One region of the Corynebacterium sp. TAE3-ERU30 genome, then DNA from elsewhere that is predicted to be linked to it. Evidence: riboswitches for the same ligand, from Rfam matches in the RefSeq annotation. Region 1 holds a riboswitch; the other holds the start of a gene.
The links. Region 1 has a riboswitch for cobalamin ahead of KR227_RS09740 (energy-coupling factor ABC transporter permease). Riboswitches for the same ligand answer to the same signal wherever they lie in the genome.
Positions count from the first base shown of each region.

Region 1 (7,910 bases):
ACCGCGATGTGCTGGCAGGGTACATCCTTGGTGACCACCGCGTTGGCGCCGATCGCCGAGCCCTTGCCGATGGTGATCGGGCCCAAGACCTTCGCTCCAGCACCCACCACCACATCATCTTCAAGGGTGGGGTGGCGCTTGGTTTGGGTGAGCACCTGTCCGCCCAGGGTGACGCCGTGATAGAGCATCACGCCATCGCCGATCTCTGCGGTTTCGCCGATGACGATGCCCATGCCGTGATCGATGAAGAAACGGCGGCCAATGGTGGCGCCTGGGTGAATCTCCACCCCGGTAAGGAAGCGGGCGCATTGCGCGAGCACGCGGGCGGGGCCGCGATAATTACGCACCCACAGGGCGTGCGCGACGCGGTGCGCCCAGATGGCGTGGAGCCCCGAATAGACGATGGCGTTTTCCACGTCCCCGCGGGCGGCGGGGTCGTGCTCGCGGGCATTGCGGAGATCTTCGCGCATGCGGGAGATGGCGGTGGAGATGACATCGATCATGAGGGTCGATCCTACCTCAGAGTGTGCTAGTTGAACTCTGCGCGCACATCCTCGAAGAGGACGGTGGAGGCGTAGCGCTCGCCGTAGTCGCACACGACGGTGACGATGGTCTTGCCCTTGTTTTCCGGCTTCTTGGCCTCGCGCAGTGCGGCGAAGACATTGGCGCCGGAGGAGATGCCGCCGAGGATGCCCTCCTGCTCGGCCAGGGCACGGGCGGTGGCGATGGCGTCCTCGTTGGTGACGGTGACGATCTCATCGATCACCTTGCGATCCAGCACCTCGGGGATGAAGTTCGCACCCAGACCCTGAATCTTGTGGGAGGAGGCCTTGCCCTCGGTGAGCAGCGGGGAATCAGCGGGCTCCATGCCGATAATCTCCACCTCCGGCTTGCGCTCCTTGAGCACGGTGCCCACGCCGGTGATGGTGCCGCCGGTACCGAAGCCAGCGAGGAAGATGTCTACCTCGCCGTCGGTGTCGTTCCAGATCTCTTCCGCGGTGGTCTCGCGGTGGATCTTCGGGTTGGCGGCATTGGAGAACTGGCGCGCCAAGATAGCTCCCTCGCGCTGCTCCACTACCTCGTGCGCCTTATCGACGGCGCCCTGCATGCCGGCAGAACCCGGGGTCAGCACGATTTCCGCGCCATAGGCACGCAACATGATGCGGCGCTCCATGGACATGGTCTCGGGCATGGTGAGCACCACGTTATAGCCGCGGGCGGCGCCGATCAGGGCCAGGGCGATACCGGTGTTGCCGGAGGTGGCCTCCACGATGGTGCCGCCTGGCTGTAGCTCACCGGACTGCTCGGCGGCGTCGATAATGGCCTTACCAATGCGGTCCTTAACGCTATTGGCCGGGTTATAGAACTCGAGCTTGACCAGTACCTCGGCGTCGAGGCCCTCGGTGAGGCGATTGAGGCGAACCAGCGGGGTGCCGCCGACGAGCTCGGTGACGTTGTTGTAGATGCGCGACATGAGTCATGCACTCCTTTGAAAAGTCGATAATAAGTTACCGCGCTCCAGCATAATGCCCCGCCTGCACAATTACCAGACAAGACAGTATTACATAGATAGACCAAGTAGTCTATAGGCACACCCCTATAGGGGGAATACAACCCCGCGGAGCAGCGCACGGCGTTAAGGTGAGTGAGTCGCGGAGAACGGGAATGCGGTTCAGCGTCATGCCACGCCGCAGCGGACCTCGCCACTGTAGGGCTCGCCTCAACACTCATTGAGACGCAGACACTCGGATAACTCGCCGGATACACACCCCGGCCCACCACTGCAGCAGTTGCTGCGGGAAGGTGCATCCGAGTTGCCTAGGGCCAAGCCAGGAGACCGGCCGCGACACGATAGCCGAACACATATCGTCAGTCCAGTTCGGCGCAAACCGGTTCTGGTGCGAGGAATCACCCGGACATGAGTCAAAGAGACGAGCGTTTCTTCCACCATGCATATTGCAGAAGGATTCCTGCCTATTGAGCAGGCCGTGGGATGGGGTGTGGCTGCCGCGCCCTTCGTGATCCACGGAGCAATCCGCGTCAACAAGCAACTCAAAGAACGGCCCGAAACCGGGCTTCTTCTCGGCGCCGCCGGCGCCTTCACCTTCGTGCTCTCAGCGCTGAAGATCCCCTCCGTGACCGGCTCCTCCTCCCATGCCACCGGCACCGGGCTCGGAGCGGTCCTCTTCAAACCGCCCGTCATGGCGTTTTTGGGCAGTATCGTGCTGCTCTTCCAAGCGCTCCTACTCGCCCATGGCGGTATCACCACCCTGGGTGCCAATATCTTCTCCATGGCCATCGTCGGCCCGTGGATCGGCTATGGCGCGTGGGTAGCAGTCCGCAAGGCCGGCGGTAGTGCCACCATCGGCATCGCCCTGGCCGCGTTCTTCGCCGACCTCTCCACCTATGTGGTCACCGCCTTCCAGCTGGCCGGCGCCCACCACGCCAATGGCTTCTTCAACTCGGCCCTGACCTTCCTCGCGCTCTATGCGCCCACGCAGCTGCCGCTCGCAGTCGTGGAATCCATCATCACGGTGCTGATCTTCCGTTCGCTGCGCACCATCGCGGCCCGCGAGCTCTCCCTGCTGGGAGTGCTGGGCGGCCGCGAGGAGGCCAGTGTGCAGCAGGAGAGCGTCGATAAGCCAAAGGCAGGGCAGAAGGTATGAAAAAGAACAACACCGGCGTCACCATTGCGCTGATCCTCGCGGCCATTTTTATCGCCGCATTCCCGCTGTTCTTCAACCTCGGCGACAAGGACGCGGAGGAACACTTCGTGGGCACCGACTCCGGCGCAGAAACCATCGTGGAAGAGGTCGATCCCGGCTATGAGCCCTGGTTCGAGCCGCTCGTCGGCGAGCTGCCCGGCGAGGTGGAGTCCGGACTCTTCGCGCTCCAAGCCGCCCTCGGCGCTGGCGCGCTCGGCTATGTGATCGGGCTCTACCGCGGCCGCACGAAGTGGGCGCAGGGGCACGCGCAGAGCTCCACGCCCCGATGAATCCACTCGACATTGCTGCCGCCCGCTCTCCCTGGGCACAGCACAGCGTGTCGGAAAAGGTGCTCGCCTTCGGCGGGGCGCTGGTCTTAGTGCTGGCGCTGCCGCCGCTTCCCGTACTGCCAATTCTGCTGCTGATCGTGCTGATCGCGGCGGCGCGGGCGCAGGTGGACTGGCGGCTCTATATCGGGCTCGTGCTCGCCCCCTTCGGGTTTATCGTGCTCGGTATCTGGCCGCTGATGATCAACCTGACCCCCAGTGGTCTCGTGCTGGTCGAGGGTGGTGTCGCCCACGCTGCGGTTGTCGCAGGCCGCAGCCTGGTGGGCATGAGCATCACCATGCTTTATGCCCTCAGCACCCCCATTGCCGCCCAGCTCACCTGGGCGCGGCGCATCGGGATCCCCGAGACCCTCGTCGTGGTGAGCATGCACATCTACCGCTTTTCCTCGCTCCTCTACACCCAGTCGCAGGCGATGTGGCATGCGCAGGCACAGCGGTTGGGGCATAGCTCCTGGCGGCGCTTTCTGCGTTCGGTCGCCGATCAGGCAGCCAATCTCTTCCTAGCGGCTTTCCAGCGGGCGCAGCGCCTGCAGGAGGGTCTCGAGCTGCGTGCCGATAGCGCCGCGGCCGCCGTCTACGGCACCTTTACTCCCGCCCGGCCCGCGCGCCTGGCGATCATCCTTGTCTGCCTGGCCGCGGTCTGTGCCGTGGGCCTAATCCCCATTGTGTGGTGAAACCTTTGACAACCCCCCATCCTCTCCTCGGCCTCGACGCCGTCAGCTTCGCTTACCCGCACGGGCCCGATGTGCTGCATGATGTGCAGCTGCGTATCGAGCGCGGCGACGCCGTGGCCCTGCTCGGGGCCAATGGCTCCGGAAAATCCACGCTGATGAAGCTCATGGCGGGGGCATTGCAGCCGCAGCGTGGGCAGGTGCTTATCGACGCCGCCCCCGCGGCCTATGATCGCGCCGGCCGTAACCGCGCCCGATCGGTGATTCAGCTGGTGCTCCAAGAGCCGGATGATCAAATCTTCGGCGTCTCCGTGCGCGCCGATGTCTCCTATGGCCCCACCAACCAAGGGCTCTCCGAGGAGGAGATCGCGGCGCGCGTGGAATGGGCGATGGAGCGCGCCGAGATCACCGACCTTGCTGAGCGCGTGCCGCAACAATTGTCTTATGGGCAGCGCAAGCGGGTGAGCTTGGCCGGCGCCTTGGCCATGCGGCCGCGGGTGCTGCTGCTGGACGAGCCCACCGCGGGGCTCGATCCGGCCGGCTCTGCCCAGCTGCTGCGCACCCTCGCGCTGCTGCGTGCGGAGGGTACCGCCATTGTGCTCTCGACCCATGACGTGAACCTCGCCTATGCCTTCGCCGATACTGCGGCGGTGCTCACGGGCGGGGTGGTGCGCAGCGGGGCCTGCGCGGAGATCATGACGGATACCGAGCTCATCGAGCAGGCGCGTTTGGAGCTTCCCTGGGCGCCGCTGGTCTCGCGGGCACTGGGTCGTGACGTACTTACGGCCGCCGATGTCCTCGCTCAGCCCGATCGTTAAGAGTGATATATGTCACTCTAAACGGCGCTAAACCCACGTGCGTGTTTGTTCTAACTTGTTTCGCAATTGCCCACCTTTTAGCCCTGAATCCCACTGTGCGGGATGTGATAGCGGATCTGCTGTAGTGGTATGGAGAGGGTGTACTGACGGGGGTATATGACCTGTCTGAGTCTCCAGAAGGGCTTTTACCTGCAGGTTTGCGGGTGGCGATGGGGTGGGAAATTTGTGGCGTAAATCTGAGAGAGAGATAAAAATTTACCGAGAAAAAGGCGCAGCGGGGGAGGTGGGATGGCTAAAAGTGGGGGCACCCATGCAGGGGTAGAAAGGGGTTGTTTGTGAACTTTTCATCTCGGGCGGTGCGGAAAACTTCCCCTAAGTACTTATGATTACCCCCGTTTCTTGTTTATAATCCTGTCCTACGAGCAACCTAAGCAAGGCGGGTGTGAACAGGGGCACCCACTACCTCCCCGTCGTTATATGCCAGGGGAGGTGCCGATCCCCCGGACCGGCATTAGGTGAACAACGCAGGAAGAAGAGTATGGATCCGCAGCGTCTCAAGGATGACGAAGAAGCGATTCGCGCAGCACTCACCACACTGAAGACCGCCACCGGCATTCCGGTCACCATGTATGCCACGGTGCTACCTGATAGCCGGCTCCAAATCAGTGCCTGGGTAGGGCTGCGCACCCCGGCTCTGCAGAATCTCGTGATTGAGCCCGGCGCCGGCGTCGGCGGCCGTGTTGTCTCTTCCCGCCGTCCGGTGGGCGTCTCTGATTACACCCGTGCTTCCATCATTTCCCATGAGCACGACAAGCCCATCCAAGACGAGGGCCTGCACTCCATCGTGGCTGTGCCCGTGATCGTGCAACGCGATGTACGCGGCGTGCTCTACGTGGGCGTGCACTCTCCCGTGCGTCTGGGTGACAAGGTGATCGAGGAAGTCACCATGACCGCCCGCACTCTTGAACAGGACTTGGCCGTCAATAGCGCGCTGCGCCGCGGCGATGCTGGCGGCAGCGGGGCCAAGCCCGGGCGCGTGATGAATGGCGCCGAGTGGGAGCAGGTGCGCTCCACCCACTCCAAGCTGCGCATGCTGGCCAATCGCGTGGGGGATGAAGACCTGCGCAAGGAGATCGAAAGCCTCTGTGACCAGCTGGTCTCCCCAGTACGCGTAAAGCAGACCACCAAGCTCTCGGCCCGTGAGCTCGACGTGTTGGCCTGTGTGGCCCTCGGCCACACCAATGTCGAGGCCGCCGAGGAAATGGGCATCGGTGCCGAAACCGTCAAAAGCTACCTGCGCTCGGTCATGCGCAAGCTCGGCGCTCACACCCGGTATGAGGCCGTCAACGCCGCCCGCCGCATCGGCGCGCTGCCCTAAAGCCGCGCGCTGCTTTTAGCGCTCGCCGCCGGGAACCCAGCGCACATCCTGGCCCTGGTTTTCCACTCGGCCCAGAATAAAGAGCGCATCACTGAGGCGATTGAGATATTTCGCCGGCAGGACCGACATCGACTCGCCGTGCTCGGCGATGGCCGCCCACGCGGCCCGCTCGGCGCGGCGAGCCTTTACCCGCGCGGTGTGCAACAGCGCCGAGGCGGGCGTGCCGCCGGGAAGAATGAAGGAATCGAGAGTCGGCAGCTCCGTATTAAAACGATCGCAGTCCTGCTCGAGGCGCTCGATATACTCCGGCTCCACGCGCAGCGGGGGATACTTCGGATCCTCCACGACGGGGGTGGCGAGATCCGCGCCGCAATCGAAAAGCTCGTTTTGTATCCGGCGCAGCACTGCACTCACCTCCTTACTCGGGGAGGCCAGCGCCAGTACCTCGCCGATGGCGCAATTGGTTTCCTCGCAGTCGGCATAGGCCTGGAGGCGTGAATCATTTTTGGGTACGCGGGAAAAATCCGAGAGACCCGTGGTGCCGTCGTCTCCGGTGCGGGTATAGATCTTGGTCAAATGAACACTCATAGTTCTCGAGTCTAGGGAAAAGTCGGCACCAAGCAGGTAGCGCACAACCGCACCCAAGGCACTAGGCTGGTGCACTGTGAAAGAACATTTCTTGGTAGAAGGTGGCGCCCGGCTGCAGGGCGCTGTGAAAGTCCACGGCGCGAAGAACAGCGTGCTCAAGCTCATGGCCGCCGCATTGCTGGCAGAGGGCACGACGACGCTCACCAACTGTCCCGAGATCCTCGACGTCCCGCTCATGCGCGATGTTCTAGAAGGCCTGGGCTGCACCGTGGAGATCGACGGCCCCACCGTGCGCATTAGCACCCCGGCGCAGCCGCAGAGCAATGCCGACTTCGAGGCGGTGCGCCAATTCCGTGCCTCCGTGTGTGTGCTCGGCCCACTCACCGCGCGCTGCGGTCACGCCGTGGTGGCCCTGCCCGGCGGTGATGCCATTGGATCTCGCCCGCTCGATATGCACCAATCCGGGCTGGAGAAGCTCGGGGCCCGCACCTATATCAAGCATGGCTGTGTGGTCACCGAAGCCGAGTCGCTGCGGGGGGCCTATGTGCAGCTGGACTTCCCCTCGGTGGGGGCCACGGAGAATATCCTCACCGCTTCGGTGCTGGCGGAGGGCCGCACCGTTCTAGACAACGCGGCGCGGGAGCCGGAGATCGTCGATCTCTGTGTGCTGCTGAAGGAGATGGGTGCCCAGATCACTGGTGAAGGCACCTCTACGATCACCATCGATGGCGTGGAGAAGCTGCATCCCGCCGAGCACGAGGTGATCGGGGACCGTATCGTCGCCGGCACCTGGGCCTATGCGGCCGCGATGACGCGCGGCGATATTACTGTCGGCGGCATTAACCCACAGGCGCTGCACATCGCGCTGGAAAAACTCAAGATCGTCGGTGCCGAGGTGGAAACCTATGACACCGGTTTCCGCGTCCGCATGGACTCGCGCCCCTCGGCCGTGGACTACCAGACCCTGCCCTTCCCGGGATTCCCCACGGACTTGCAGCCGATGTCGATCGGGCTTGCCGCCGTGTCGGAGGGCATGAGCGTGATTACAGAGAACGTCTTTGAATCCCGCTTCCGCTTTGTGGACGAGATGCAGCGCCTCGGCGCGGACACCTCCGTGGATGGACACCACGTGGTGGTCCGCGGCGTTGAGCAACTTAGCTCCACCCCGGTGTGGTCCTCCGATATTCGTGCCGGCGCCGGACTAGTGCTGGCGGCCCTGTGTGCCGATGGGGTGACCGAAGTGCATGACGTCTTCCATATCGATCGCGGCTATCCGCAGTTCGTAGAGACACTCAACCAGCTGGGTGCACGGATCACTCGCGTCTCGGCATCACGCCACGGCAAGGACTAAGACGGTTATAGCTCCTCCTGAAATCCCCTCCTAGCAGGGGATTTGCGTGTAT
Region 1 is NZ_JAHUTO010000004.1:333,216-341,125, forward strand. It holds gene epsC (serine O-acetyltransferase EpsC) at 1-503, opposite strand, end outside; gene cysK (cysteine synthase A) at 530-1,474, opposite strand; cobalamin riboswitch at 1,623-1,861, shown strand; gene KR227_RS09740 (energy-coupling factor ABC transporter permease) at 1,950-2,666, shown strand; gene KR227_RS09745 (energy-coupling factor ABC transporter substrate-binding protein) at 2,663-2,995, shown strand; gene KR227_RS09750 (CbiQ family ECF transporter T component) at 2,992-3,726, shown strand; gene KR227_RS09755 (energy-coupling factor ABC transporter ATP-binding protein) at 3,732-4,541, shown strand; gene ramA (acetate metabolism transcriptional regulator RamA) at 5,080-5,919, shown strand; gene KR227_RS09765 (cob(I)yrinic acid a,c-diamide adenosyltransferase) at 5,935-6,507, opposite strand; gene murA (UDP-N-acetylglucosamine 1-carboxyvinyltransferase) at 6,584-7,858, shown strand.

Region 2 (7,910 bases), on a different contig from region 1:
CGGCGGGGGCGCCGAGTGCCAGCAGCGCGGCGACGGGACGCGCCCCCATGGCTTCGATATCGGCGAAGTTCGCCACGATCGCTTTGCGACCAATATCGTGGGCGCTGGACCAGTCGAGCCGAAAATGCCGGTTGCCCACCAGCATGTCGGTGGTGACCACGGTGCGGGTATTGGGCACGGGGTGGCCGAGCACTGCGGCGTCATCGCCATTGCGGGCCGAGGGCGCGGCGCGCAGGATCGCCGCGATCGCGCCTTTTTCTCCTAGGTCGGCGAGTGTCGGCCCGCCGTAGCGGGTGGGAAAGGTCACGGGCATCGTGTTATGCCACCGTCCTCGTTGTGTGGGTGTTCATCCGTGGCGCCACCTGCACATGCCCGGCGGGCGTGCGGGCGCCGCATTTGATGCTATCCGATGCTCCGCCACAACGGGCTGCGGGTAGAGTTTGTGGCTATGAGCAGCTCCCGTACTGAGACTCCCGCCTCTGATATTCCTCGGCGTCCCATCATTATCGCGCTGGTGCTATCTATTCTTCTCACCATTGCGGTGCTCCTCGGCACTAAATGGCTTTTCGGCGATGGCCGCGATCCCGTAGCGCTGTCTGAATTGCCCTCTGAGCAGGCCGATTCAGCGGAATGCTCGGCGCTTATCGACGCTCTCCCGGAGTCGCTCAACGGCCTGAAAGAGGCGCGTCTGGTGGAACCGGTACCGGCCGGGGCCTTCGCGTGGTCGGGCACCGATAATCAGCGCATCACCTTGCGCTGCGGTGTGCAGCCCCCTGCCCAGTACACCACCTTGGCCCGCACCGAGGATATTGATGGCCGCGAGTGGTTGCGGGTCAAAGACGCCACCACCGGCTCGACCATGCAAACCTGGTATCTCGTGGGCGCTACCCCCACGGTGGCGGTGACCGCCGATGCGCAATCCTTGGGTGATGCCCCCAACCCGGTGGCGGATCTCGACGATGCCTTAGCGCCGATTCAGGGCGAGCGCTTGTCCCCTGCTGCCGCCCCCTTGGCGCAGCTGGACTCCCCCGATGCCGAGAATCCCAGCTGCGCGGCCTATGAGCAGGCGCTGCCGAGCGTGCTAGAGACCTCCTCGGGCACCTACCGTCTGGTTAAGGGCTCGGAGCTGATCGCCGCCGGCTATCCGCAGGATCCGCAGAACACGGTGGCGTGGATGCCGGACGACGATGGCCTGGAGCCGATTGTCACCCGCTGCGGCCTGGCGGAGCCGGCGGGCTATGAGCCCGGCGAGCAGCTGCAGCAGATCAATGACATTCCGTGGTTCAATGACACCCAGTTGGCCAATGGAACGACCCAAGGCGTGTGGTACGCCCTGGGCCGTGATGTAGCTATTGCGGTGGCCATGCCCCAAGCTGTGGGCCAGACCGTGTTTGTGGATATCGGTGACGTCATCGCCGACACCACCGCCACGGTCGCCCGCTAGGCCGGCACCTGTTTTAGGAATCGATTCGGACGTTGAGGCTGGGCTGGATATCGGATTCCGGTACCAGCCCGTACTCCTCTAGCCCCTTGCGCACCAGCTCGGCGCCGTCGATATTGAGCGGCCCGGAGGTCCACAGCGCATAGGGCAGGTTGATGAAGCGCTCCTGCTGCACCGCCTCGAGATCCTTGGTGGCGGGGTTCTTCTTCAGCTGCTCCACCTTTTGCTCGAAGCTCTGGCCGGGATAGTCGACGAAGACAAACACATCGGGCTGGGCATCGGCGAGGGTTTCCCAGCCCACCTCCACCCAAGTGTCATCGAGATCGTCTGTTGCGTAGTCTGCACCGGCAGCGGCCACCATTTCTGCGGGAGCACCCTTCGCGCCGGAGGTAAATACCGCATCGGTGCCAGAGTCGTAGAGGAAGACCACCGGCTTGTTCTCCGCCTGCGGGGCGTTATTCAGCGCCTCGATACGCGCATCCATATCGGCGATCACGTCTTCGGCCTTATCCTCATGCCCAGTGATCGCGCCAACATTGCGCAGATCGCTGCGCACCGCATCCCACGGGTTTTCCACGCCGCGGGCCGTCGAGCCCTCTTGGCGGCAGGCCTCGGTGAGGATATAGGTGGAGATATCGTGCGTGGCTAGGGAGTCGGGGGTGATGTTTTTATCCTCCCCCAGCCCATAGCCCCAGCCGCCGTAGAACACCTGCGGGGAGGCGGCCACGATCTGTTCCAGGGAGGGATACTCCTCGCTGATCTCCTTTAAGTTATTGACCTTCTCGCCATACTTTTCGACGAGCACGTCGCGGTCCCGGTTCAGGCTGGAGACCGCCACTAGCTCATCTTGGGCATCGAGGGCCAGGTTGAGCGCGATGAGATTGCCGTCATTGGCCAAACCGGCGGCCTTTTTCGGAAAGCTCACCTCCTCGCCGCAGTTGGTGACGGTGACCATCTCGCCGGAGTGGTCGGTGGCATCGTTAGGCGCTGCGGGGTTCTCGGCGCTGCCGCCGCCGGAGCAGGCGCTCAGAAGGACTGTGGCGCTGCTCAGGGCGGCGACAAGCGCGAGGCGATAAGGCTGTGACATGTGTGTACGCATCCTATGGGTTAGAGGAATCATAACGGGTGGATACCCCATCGATAACGAGATGAGGGTGGCGCAGCCCCTGCCGCACAATCACCGAATCCACGCCAAAGACTGTGCGCACCCGCGCCGCGTCGAGCACCTCAGTGGGGCTACCGCAGGCAAGAACCTCGCCGTTGTGCAACACCAGGCAGATATCGAAATGCGTGAGCGCGAGGTCTAGGTTGTGGATCGTGGAGATGATTGTTGCGTGCGAGGCGCGCATGAGCTCCAAGACGCTGAGCTGGTGCTCCACGTCGAGGTGATTGGTGGGTTCATCGAGCAGGATCAAACCGGTGTCTTGGGCGAGGGCGCGAGCGATAAACACGCGCTTGCGCTGCCCTCCCGAAAGCTGATTGCAGGTGCGTTCGGCCAGATCGGTCACGCCCACCCGCTGCATCGCCTTCTCGGTGGCCTCGCGGTCCGCAGCCGACGGCGGCCGCCACACCGATTGGTGCGGCAGACGCCCCAACGCCACGGTTTGGCGCACGGTCAGTCCCTCCGGCACGGTTTCTTCCTGGCCGACATAGGCCAGCATCTGGCCCCGCTGTTTCGCGCTCAACGACGCCAGCGGCGTGTCATCGATGCGCACGTGGCCGCGGGAAGGGAGAAAACCCGCGATGCTGCGCAGCAATGTCGTTTTGCCGGCGCCATTAGGGCCGACGATGGCGACCATGGCGCCAGGCTCCACGCTGAGGGTGACGTTGCTGAGAATAGGGGTGGCGTCGATAAGGCAATCCAGCTGCTCGAGATGGAGACTACGCATCAGAGTTCTAGGCCTCCTTAGCGAAGCTATACGAGCTCGACCTGCCCATGATGAACAGGAACAGCGGCGCGCCAATAATGCCGGTGACTACTCCGAGGGGAATTTCCTGCGCGCCTGCGACAACGCGCGAAGCCATATCCACCCAGAGCAAAAACAGCCCGCCACCGAGCATGGCGATGGGCACCAACCTGCGATGCGTTGGACCCACCAGCATGCGTGCCAAGTGCGGCACCACGAGACCGACAAAACCGATCCCGCCGGACACCGCGACGAGCACGCCCACGAGCACCGCTTGGAGAAGGAACAGAGATGCTCGGAGCTTATCGACGTCCACTCCTACGCTTGCGGCCACATCCTCCCCCGATGCCAAGGCATCGAGACGAGGACCGAGGACGAAGAGAATGACAGCGGCCAGAAGCGTCGCCACCACCGGGATGCCTAATTTGATCCACTGCGCCCCTGCGACAGAGCCCAGCATCCAAAACATCACCGATTGCGCGGCGCGCGGATCGGGACCGATGAACACGAGAAAGCTGGCGAGGGCTGAAAAGGCGCTCGCGAGCACGACACCGGTAAGGATCAGCCGCAAGGGGGTGATGCCTCCCTGGGCGTAGGTGATTCCATACACCGCCATCGTGGCCACGAGCGCACCAATCAGCGCCCCGCCAGAAAGTGCCCACACCCCTAATGAGGAGAAAATGCCTAGAGTAATAACGGCTGTCGCGCCGACGCTAGCGCCGGAGGACACGCCCAACAGATAGGGATCAGCCAGAGGGTTACGCACCAGAGTCTGCATGGCCACACCGGCCAGCGCGAGCCCAGCGCCGACGATGAGAGCAAGCAGGCCTCGCGGCGTCCGCAGCTGCCACACAATGGTCTCCACCGACTGCTCCGGCACCGTGGCCGAAGACAGGCCCAGCTTCGACTGCATCACAGCAGCCACATCACCGAGCGGGATGGTGACCGATCCCACCGCTACCGAGGCAACGGCTGAGACCGCAATGAGCAGCACAAGCACGGCCACGAGGGCCGTGTAGCTGCGTCGAAAAATCGACACGCCAGCAACAATCCTTCACTGCTAGGCGACCTTAGGAAAACGAGATACTCGCATCCCCACGCGAGGCCGAAAACCTAGCCATCAAGTGGTTCACACTTTCTTTCAGCTGCCTTTAACGTTGGCCGAGGGCAGGCATTCGGACTTGTCCACATATCCTCGCTGTGAAAGCGAAGCGCGGCTTACCGTTGCGCGTCAGCTCTGGAGTTGCACCAGATTCCCCTGCGGGCTCGACCCAGCAGCGCTTTGTATTTTACACCGCGGATGGATGGCTGCGAATAAGCGTCGATAAGCGCCGCAGCTAGCGGCGAGAAAGCGCCTGCTGGACCACAATATCTAGCAGCTCAGCGTAGGGCACGCCGGAGGCCTCGAATACCTTGGGATACATCGAGATCGGGGTAAAGCCGGGCATGGTGTTGATCTCGTTGAGCACCGGGCCGGAGTCGGTGACGAAGAAATCGACGCGCGCCAAGCCCGTGCAGTTCAGGGCGTGGAAGGTTTCCACAGCCAGCGACTGGATCAGCTCCGTGGTCTCCTCGGCGAGCGGCGCCGGGATCGCGGCAGAGACCACATTGTCGAGGTATTTGGTGTCGAAGTCGTAGAAGCCCTCATCGCCGTCCTCGGTGCCGATGAGCTGCGCCGGCACCGAAGCCACCACCTCGCCCGAGGGGTACTGCAGCACGCCGCACTCCACCTCGGCGCCGCGGATTTCCGCCTCCACGATCACCTTCTCGTCATAGGCCACCGCCGCCTCATAGGCCGCGGGGAACTCCTCCCAAGACTCCACCTTGGAAATACCGATCGAGGAACCGCCGCGAGCCGGCTTGACGAATACCGGCAACCCCAGCAGCTCCTTTTCTGCCTCGCTGAGCTCGCCGCGCTGCCGCAGCACCACCTCGCGCCCCACGGGCAGCCCCGAGGCGCTCATGAGTTTCTTGGTGTATTCCTTATCCATCCCGGCCGCCGAGGCCAGCACCCCAGCACCCACATAGGGCACCCCGGAGAGCTCGAACAGACCCTGGATGGTGCCATCCTCACCGAATTTGCCGTGCAGCACCGGCACGATCACATCCACGCGATCATAGAGCTGCCCGGCGCGCTCGCCGCTGCTATAGCGGAACTCGCCGCGCCGGTTGGGATCCACCGAGAGCTGAACCTCCTCGGTGTGTTCCACCACGGGTAACTCGCGGCCGTCGGCGCGGAGCTGCTGCGGATCGGATTGCCCCACCACCCAGGTGCCTTCGAGGGTGATGCCCACCGGCACCACCCGGTAGGTCTCAGCATCGAGGTGGCTCATCACCGCCGAGGCCGAGATACAGGAAATCGAGTGCTCGGAGCTGCGGCCGCCATAGACGACGGCAACAGAGGTACGGGTGTCAGTGGCATCGCTGGCAAAAGAGGTGGGAGCAGTCATCTCGGTCTTTCATATCTCGGCTGTAGTGACGGGCTGTCTTATGGACAGTAGTGCGGGACTGTGGGTATGGGCTGTGTTGCGGGGCTGTCCGCCTGCTGCGGCGCAGGCACGCGGCATTGCACCACACCTCGGCGAGCGGGGTGGGTGCCGAACCGCTGCGATTGTACTACTCGGACTTCTTCGAACGCCCCATCAGCGCACCCACCATGGTGTCCACATCCATTCCCTCGTGGCACACCAGGTACACGGCGTGCGTGATAGGCATGTCTACCCCGTGCCGCTCGGCGAGGCGGAACACCGACTCCGAGGAGGTCACGCCCTCAGCCACCTGCCCCGAGGTGGCGTGGGTGGCCTGCTCAAGCGAATCGCCCCGGCCGAGGCGGGCGCCGAAGCTGCGGTTGCGCGACAGCGGCGAGCTGCAGGTGGCGACCAGATCGCCCAATCCTGCCAATCCGGCGAAGGTGCGGCTATCGGCGCCGACCGCCACGCCCAGCCGGGCGATCTCGGCGAGGCCACGGGTGATCAAGCTCGCGGTGGTGTTCTCCCCCAGCCCTTTGCCATTGGCCATACCGCAGGCCAGGGCAATGACGTTTTTGCACGCCCCGCCGAGCTCAGTGCCGATGACATCGGTATTGGTATAGGGCCGGAAATAGGGCGCCGAGCAGGCCGCCTGGGCGTATTTGGCGTTGTCCTCGTTAGTGCAGGCGATCACGGTGGCGGCGGGCTGTTCCATGGCCACCTCGCGGGCCAGGTTGGGCCCTGAGAGCACGGCGATGCGCTCCGGTTCGATGCGTCCAGCCTCGGCGATCACTTCGCTCATCCGCATCAAGCTGCCGTGTTCCACACCCTTGGCGAGGCTGATCACGATCGCCTCCCGCGGGATGAGCTCGACCCACTGCTCCACATTGGCGCGCAGCGTCTGGGAGGGAACGCCCAAGACCACGATGTCGGCGCCAGCGAGGGCGTGGGCGGCATCGGCCGTGGCGGTCACGGACTGGGGCACGCTAAGCCCGGGCAGGTAGTCGAGGTTCTCGCGCATGATCTGTATGGATTTCGCCACCGATTCCCGGCGCGCCCAGAGGCGCACGGTGGCTCCGGCATCGGCGAATACCTTGGCTAGGGTGGTGCCCCAGCTTCCTGCGCCCATCACTGTCACGTTGACCATGAACCCTGTTGTGTCCTTCCCGAGGTATCTGCTCGTTGCGGTGGTAGCTGCTCGTTGTTGTAGCTGCACTGTGTCGAAGCGGCGCGCAGAGTGGAGTCGCCGCAGACAGTGCTGCATCTGTGTGCGAGTCTACCGAGCATTACCCAGCGGCCGTGGACAGTACACTGTGGCGGTATGTCTACTCCTGTGTTGCGCGCCGAGTTTGCCGAGAACTTCCCCGATCTCTGCCTTGAGTGGCAGGCAGCTGATTATCCCGATGCCTCGCTGCTGCAACTCAATGAGCCTCTCGCGGCGGAGCTGGGGTTGGATCCGCAGTGGCTGCGCACGGATGCGGGGCTGGATTTTCTGTGCGGCCGGGCTAGCGGCTGCTATACCCAGCCGGTGGCCCAGGGCTATGCGGGCCACCAGTTTGGCCAGTTCAATCCGCAGTTGGGCGATGGCCGCGCCCTGCTGCTCGGCGAGCTCGACACACCTGGTGGGCTGGTGGATCTTCACCTCAAGGGCTCGGGGCCCACACCTTTTTCGCGGGGCGCGGATGGGTATGGGGCGCGCGGGCCGATGCTGCGGGAGTATCTGATCTCCGAGGCGATGCACGCTCTCGGCATCCCGACCACGCGGGTGCTGGCGGTGATTGATACCGGCCGCAGCGTGCTGCGTAGTGGCCCTGAGCGCGGGGCGATGATTGTGCGGGCGGCCAGTTCCCATATTCGCGTGGGCACCTTCCAGATGGCGACGGTCCTTGGCGCCGAGGATGTTTCCGCCCAGCTGGTCGAGTATTGCCTCCAGCGGCATTATCCCGAGTATGCCGGCGGCGGGGCGCTGGCCTTGCTCGAGCAGGTGATGAACACCCAGATGCACACCGTGGCGCAGTGGATGGGCGTGGGCTTTATCCACGGGGTGATGAACACCGATAACACCACGATCAGTGGCGAGACGATCGATTACGG
Region 2 is NZ_JAHUTO010000002.1:56,581-64,490, forward strand. It holds gene KR227_RS03300 (thiamine-phosphate kinase) at 1-313, opposite strand, end outside; gene KR227_RS03305 (DUF3515 domain-containing protein) at 449-1,444, shown strand; gene KR227_RS03310 (ABC transporter substrate-binding protein) at 1,458-2,528, opposite strand; gene KR227_RS03315 (ABC transporter ATP-binding protein) at 2,542-3,330, opposite strand; gene KR227_RS03320 (iron ABC transporter permease) at 3,338-4,381, opposite strand; cobalamin riboswitch at 4,497-4,638, opposite strand; gene KR227_RS03325 (D-alanine--D-alanine ligase family protein) at 4,686-5,798, opposite strand; gene KR227_RS03330 (NAD(P)H-dependent glycerol-3-phosphate dehydrogenase) at 5,965-6,963, opposite strand; gene KR227_RS03335 (YdiU family protein) at 7,138-7,910, shown strand, end outside.
Region 2: it holds a riboswitch for cobalamin, as region 1 does, so the genes downstream of both, KR227_RS03320 (iron ABC transporter permease) here and KR227_RS09740 (energy-coupling factor ABC transporter permease) in region 1, are expected to answer to the same signal.